Rhizobium sp. SSA_523: one gene and its partner. The protein of the gene in region 2 interacts with the protein of the main gene of each other region in a pairwise test. Links are inferred from orthologs where the notes say so. Each region holds a gene or a part of one and is shown on either strand. Other genes may lie near its edges.

The links.
Region 1: the proteins of QTJ18_RS13800 (region 2) and groL interact in binary tests that used the Escherichia coli proteins (3 or more experiments, as listed by UniProt). The link is inferred for Rhizobium sp. SSA_523 from one-to-one orthologs.

Annotation. Positions count from the first base shown.
Region 1 is NZ_CP129382.1:3,609,651-3,612,950, forward strand. The notes cover bases 164-3,145. They hold groL (chaperonin GroEL), read right to left. Parts: upstream 2,484-3,145; coding sequence 843-2,483; downstream 164-842. Other genes in these bases: QTJ18_RS25370 (alpha/beta hydrolase family protein), read right to left, coding at 164-623; groES (co-chaperone GroES), read right to left, coding at 2,556-2,852. Also shown: more of QTJ18_RS25370, read right to left, coding at 1-163; chrA (chromate efflux transporter), read left to right, coding at 3,163-3,300.
Region 2 is NZ_CP129382.1:1,129,723-1,132,935, forward strand. The notes cover bases 103-2,997. They hold QTJ18_RS13800 (ABC transporter ATP-binding protein), read right to left. Parts: upstream 2,023-2,997; coding sequence 1,183-2,022; downstream 103-1,182. Other genes in these bases: QTJ18_RS13795 (MlaD family protein), read right to left, coding at 103-1,177; QTJ18_RS13805 (ABC transporter permease), read right to left, coding at 2,030-2,997. In the rest of the region: more of QTJ18_RS13795, read right to left, coding at 1-102; more of QTJ18_RS13805, read right to left, coding at 2,998-3,190. UniProt on the Escherichia coli protein: Part of the ABC transporter complex MlaFEDB, which is involved in a phospholipid transport pathway that maintains lipid asymmetry in the outer membrane by retrograde trafficking of phospholipids from the outer membrane to the inner membrane.

The DNA of each region.
Region 1 (3,300 bases), 2.5 Mb from region 2 along the record:
GACGCGAGCAGCGGCTCGATCTGGCCTGCAAGATCGGGCATTTCGCGCGGACCGCCGCTGAAGGGATATTGTCTGGCAAAGGCAATCACCCGGTCCGTCTCCGTCACGGCGCCCGCCAGAGCCAAAGCGGTATAGCCGCCGAGCGAGAAACCCGCCGCGGTGACATCGCTCAGATCGAGCCGTCCGGCAAAAGGTCCCTGTGTCGAAAGCCGATCGAGGAGGACGGTCAAATCCCGCGCCCTTTCCCACCAGCACAGAAATCCCTCGGGGCGGTAGGCCTCCACACCTGTATTGCCGTGGTGGTCAACGCCCAGCACGACACAGCCCTGCCGTGCCAGAAACGCGGCGAGCCAGCCAAGGCCAGAGGCCGATCCGCCGGTGCCGTGCGAGATCAGCACCACGGGAAAGCGCGCCCGCTCGTGCAAAAGATCCGCCTCGGCTGCCAGGAGCCCCAGAGAGTAGAGCGGCCGGCCGGGCGGTATCGCAATATCCGTCACGGGCGTTCCCGCTGCGCCAGGATACCAGGCGGACCAGCGCAGCGGCCGTGGCCCGTCGCCGCTCCAGTTCGGGCGAGCCTCGTCGAAAAGAAGCCCTGTCCGAAACCCAATGCAATCATCCATCATCGACGCCCCCAAAGATCTGCGCCGCTGCATAACGCAGAAAAGGCGGCCTTGCGAGCCGCCCTTTCCGTATTCCGAACCGGATGGTCCAGGTGTGAAGACCTCGAAAGGCCTTACATCATGTCCATTCCGCCCATGCCGCCAGTTCAGCGCGCTTGACGCGCTGAACCACTTGAAGGATGGGCGGCTCGGCTGGTCACTTTGCGATAGGCTTGGCGCCTATCACATCATGTCCATTCCGCCCATTCCGCCCATGCCGCCAGGCATGCCGGCCGGAGAGTCCTTCTTCGGCAGTTCGGCGATCATGGCTTCCGTCGTGATCAGCAGCGAAGCAACCGAAGCAGCGTTCTGCAGAGCCGTGCGGACGACCTTGACCGGATCGACGATACCCATGGCGATCATGTCGCCATACTCGGACGTCTGGGCGTTGTAGCCGTAGTTGTCGTCGTTCTTTTCGAGGATCTTGCCAACCACGATCGAAGCTTCGTCACCGGCATTGTCGGCGATCTGGCGAACCAGCGACTGCAGGGCGCGGCGAACGATGTTGATGCCGGCTTCCTGGTCGTCGTTCACACCCTTGACGGTGATCTTCGTGGAGGAACGCAGGAGAGCGGTACCACCGCCCGGTACGATGCCTTCCTGAACGGCAGCGCGGGTCGCGTTCAGAGCGTCGTCGATACGATCCTTGCGCTCCTTCACTTCCACTTCCGTTGCACCGCCAACGCGGATCACGGCAACGCCGCCGGCGAGCTTGGCAAGACGTTCCTGCAGCTTCTCGCGGTCGTAGTCGGAGGTGGTTTCTTCGATCTGGGCCTTGATCTGGGCAACGCGGCCTTCGATGTCGGCCTTCTGGCCGGCGCCGTCGACGATCGTCGTGTTTTCCTTGGAGATCGAGACCTTCTTCGAGCGGCCGAGCATGTCGAGCGTGACATTTTCGAGCTTGATGCCGAGATCTTCGGAGATCACGGTGCCGCCGGTGAGGATGGCGATGTCTTCCAGCATGGCCTTGCGGCGATCGCCGAAGCCCGGAGCCTTGACGGCAGCAATCTTCAGGCCGCCACGCAGCTTGTTGACGACGAGCGTTGCAAGAGCTTCGCCTTCGACGTCTTCAGCGATGATGACGAGCGGCTTGCCGGTCTGGACGACGGCTTCGAGAACCGGCAGCATGGCCTGCAGGTTGGAGAGCTTCTTCTCGTGCAGGAGAATGAAGGCATCTTCCAGGTCAGCAACCATCTTCTCCGGGTTGGTGACGAAGTAGGGCGAGAGGTAGCCGCGGTCGAACTGCATGCCTTCGACGACTTCCAGCTCGGTCTCGGCGGTCTTGGCTTCTTCAACCGTGATGACGCCTTCGTTGCCGACCTTCTGCATGGCTTCGGCGATGTCCTTGCCGACCTGCGTGTCGCCGTTTGCCGAGATCGTGCCGACCTGGGCAACTTCTTCCGAGGTGTTGATCTTCTTGGCCTTGGCCTGGAGATCCTTGACCACTTCGGCAACGGCGAGATCGATGCCGCGCTTCAGGTCCATCGGGTTCATGCCGGCAGCAACGGCCTTCTGGCCTTCGCGAACGATTGCCTGGGCAAGAACGGTTGCGGTGGTGGTGCCGTCGCCGGCGATGTCATTGGTCTTCGAAGCGACTTCGCGGACCATCTGGGCGCCCATGTTCTCGAACTTGTCTTCCAGTTCGATTTCCTTGGCGACCGAAACGCCGTCCTTGGTGATGCGCGGAGCGCCGAAGGACTTGTCGATAACGACGTTACGACCCTTCGGGCCGAGCGTTACCTTGACGGCATCAGCGAGAATATCGACGCCACGCAGCATTTTTTCGCGCGCGTTGCGGCCGAATTTGACTTCTTTAGCAGCCATTTTAGAAACTCCTCAGGGCGTGATAGCCCAATTCGTTCAATCTGTTGATGATGGACGAAACGTCGGCCGAGATCAGCCGATGATACCCATGATATCGGCTTCCTTCATGATCAGAAGGTCTTCGCCGTCGAGCTTGACTTCCGTGCCGGACCACTTGCCGAACAGAACGCGATCGCCAACCTTGACGTCGAGCGCAACGATCTTGCCGGCCTCATCACGTGCACCGGAACCAACGGCGACGATCTCGCCTTCCTGCGGCTTTTCCTTGGCGGTATCGGGAATGATGATGCCGCCCTTCGTCTTGGCTTCAGATTCAACGCGACGAACGACGACGCGGTCGTGAAGCGGGCGGAAATTGGTGCTTGCCATTGTCTAATCCCTCGATCAAATGACCTTTACGGGCTTTGAGGTGGCCCGTGTCCCTGTGTTAGCACTCACCCTGTGGGAGTGCTAACGAGGCTCAGATAAGATCGGGCGAAGGATGAGTCAAGAACATGTGCAAAGAAATTATGCCCTGTTCGATGACCTTATGCGCAAAATCTGCTCAGATTCGGGCCGCCGCTGGAACGGAGAGCCGCTCGAGGGACGCGCGAGGGCAGGCCGCGGTCGCGCGCCGGCCGGGAGCATCGGTCATTTCGAAGCCATTCCGATCCATGTCTAGAGCGCGCAGCGGGACACAATGTCAGTGAAGCCTGATCAAGCCGAGGCCCTGCAACCGCCCCTCGGGAAGCGGCAAAACCAGCCCTCGCTGAGGGAGCTTGTCCTCGTCTTCGCGCGCATCGGCTGCCTGAGTTTCGGCGGTCCGGCGGCCCAGATC
Region 2 (3,213 bases):
GCGAATTCAGGTTGTCGGCCGTGGCGCGGATGGATTGCAGCGTCTTCTGGGCTTCGGCAAAGAGGCCCTGATCGTCTGCGCCGCTGACCATGCCGTCCACCTTGGCCAGAATGCCGTCGACGCGGTTGGATGCCTGGTTCAGCTTCTGCGCCAGATCGGTGAAGTTCTCGATCGCGCGGTTGATCTCGTCGCGCTTGTCGGCCACGCCGTCCACCACCTGTCGCGCCGAGGCGATGGCGCCGCGGGCATCGGCCGAGGCCGCGGTGATATTGTCGACGGCATTGTTGACCTTGCCGGGATTGACGGCGGCGAGCAGGCTGTCGGCGCGCTTCAGCACCGTCTGGGCATCGGCGCTCGCCCTGCTGAAGCCTGAGGCGGCGTCCCGCACCTCAGTCATGATCGGCGCGATCTGGCCGGTTGCCTGCGCCACGTCCCCGGAGACCTTTTCCGCATTGGACAGGATATTGTTGACCTTCTGCGCATCGACGGCGCGCACCAGGCTGTCGACGGCACCCAGCGTCGAATCGAGACGTTCGGAGACGGTGTTGAAGGTGCCGGAGAGCGAGGACAGGCTCTGCAGGAACTCGTCGATCGCGCTGGAATTCTCGCTGAGTGCCGCCGTGAAGGTCTCGGCATGCTGGATGGTCTTCGTGAGCGGGCCGCGCGCATCGGTGACGAATCCCTGGATCTGGCCGATCGCATCATCGGCGCGCTGGAGGATCTTGTCGGCGGTCGCCAGAAGATTGGTCACGCTCGACTGATCGGCGATCAGCACGGCCGGCCGGCCGGTTTCCTCCGCCTTCTTGAGAAGGTTTTCCTCACCCGTATTGCCGCCCGAAAGCTCGATATAGGCAGCACCGGTCAGCCCCTGCACTTCCAGCACGGCCTTGGTGGAGGGATAGACCGGCGCGCTGGTCTGCACCTCGGTGAAGGCGATGGAATAGCGCGGATCCTCGGGATCGATTCGCAGATTGCGCACCGTACCGACGGCAATACCATTGAACCGCACGGCCGAGCCGACGGACAGGCCATTGGCCGAACCCGGAATGCGGATCGCCAGTTCGGCGGTCGGTCCACCCCGGCCGAACTGCGCCATCCAGTAGACAAAGCCGAAGGCGGCAAGAACGACCAGCAGCGTGAAGAAGCCGACAAGGGCGTAATTGGCTTTGGTTTCCATGGCTCTTACTTTCCTGGCGCGGCGCTTTCGAGCGCCTCGTCGGTTACGATTGAACGGGCCCGCTTGCCCCTGAAATAGGATTTCACCCAGGGATCGTCGCAGGCGAGCATATCCTCGAGCGTGCCTTCGATCAGCACGCGCTTCTGTCCCAAAACGGCGATACGGTCGCAGACGGAAAACAGGCTGTCGAGATCATGCGTCACCATATAGACGGTGAGACCCAGCGTGTCGCGCAGCCTGGCGATCAATTGATCGAATTCCGCCGCACCGATCGGATCGAGGCCCGATGTCGGCTCGTCGAGAAAGACCAGATCCGGATCCAGCGCCAGCGCCCTGGCAAGCGCTGCGCGCTTGATCATGCCGCCGGACAGTTCGGAGGGATATTTGTCCGCCGCATCGGCGGCAAGCCCGACCATTTCGATCTTGAGATACGCAAGCTCATCCATCAGCGATTGCGGCAGGTCCAGGTATTCGCGCATCGGAACCTGGATATTCTCCTTCACCGTTAGGGAGGAGAAGAGCGCGCCGTGCTGGAAGAGGACGCCCATGCGCATGTCGAGCGCCATGCGCTCTTCCTTGCTGGCATTTTCGTAATCGACGCCGAGAATACGAATGGAGCCGGAGCGATGCGGCACAAGCTTCAGCACCGTGCGCATCAGGACCGACTTTCCGGTGCCGGACGCGCCGACGAAACCGAGGATCTCGCCGCGATAGACATCCAGGTCGAGATGGTCGAGCACGGTCTTGGAGCCGAAGGCGACGGTCAGGTCGCGCACGGACAGGATCACCCGGTCATCGTCCGGATGGTCCTGAATGGCAACGGCATCGGTGTCTTGAACGGCCATGAAACCCTTAAAAGTCGATTGCGGAGTAGAAGATTGCGAAAAGCGCATCCATCAGGATCACCACGAAGATCGCTTTGACGACGGAGGCCGTGACATGCTGGCCGAGCGATTCGGCGCTTCCACCCACTTTCATTCCTTCGACCGCCGAGACAATCCCGATGGCCAGCGCCATGAACGGCGCCTTGATCATGCCGGCGGCCACGGAAGTGTAATCGACGGCTTCGTGCAGCCGCGTCAGGAAGGTCTCGAAGGTAATGCCGGAATAGGCCCAGGCCACCACCGCCGCGCCATAAAGGGCGGAGAAATTGGCGATGATGGTGAGGAGCGGCAGGGCGATGGTGAGCGCCACGAGCCGCGGAAAGACCAGCACGCCGACCGGGTTGAGACCGATGACGGTAAGCGCGTCGATCTCCTCGCGCATCTTCATCGAGCCGATCTCGGCGGTGATCGCACTGCCGGACCGGCCGGCAATCATGATGGCGGTCAGCAGCACGCCGATCTCGCGCAGCTGCAGGATGCCGACCAGGTCGACCACGAAGAGCTCCGCGCCGAAATATCGCAGCTGGAAAGCGCCCTGCTGCGCGATGATCGCGCCGATCAGGAAAGACATCAGCACGATGATCGGAACGGCACGCACGCCCATCCGGTCGATATGGGTGACGACGGAGGCGGCCGAAATACTGGAGCCGCGCCCCACCTTCACCTGGCCGCCGGCCACCGCCGAACCGAGAATGTGCATGCCGGCAACCGCATCGCCGGCCAGTTCGACAATGGCCTTGCCGGCTGGCTCGAAGAGGCGCTGAAACAGGGTGCGTCTGTCTTTTTCCGAGGCGGGGCCGGCCGGCTCCTTGTCCGGCAGGGCATCCAGCAGCTCGCCGAGCGCCTGGCTGGCGCCGGTCACTTCCACCGTGCGGCCAGCCGCCTGCTGGCGCAGGATCATCCGCCGGATCAGCCAGGCACCGGACGTGTCGATAAAATCAATGCCGGACGCATCGACGGTCAGCGCTCCGGAACCGCCATGCTCATGCCGGGCGAGCTCGCGCAAAACACCGCTGATGGCGCGGTTGCGCCAATCGCCCGACAGCACAAGACGTTCCGCCCCAGTGCCGGAAGAAGCCGTCTCAATGGCGGCAGGTCGCTCGTCGGCCGCTTTGGGCTTCACAGTCATGTCTTGCTCGAACACATGGTTGA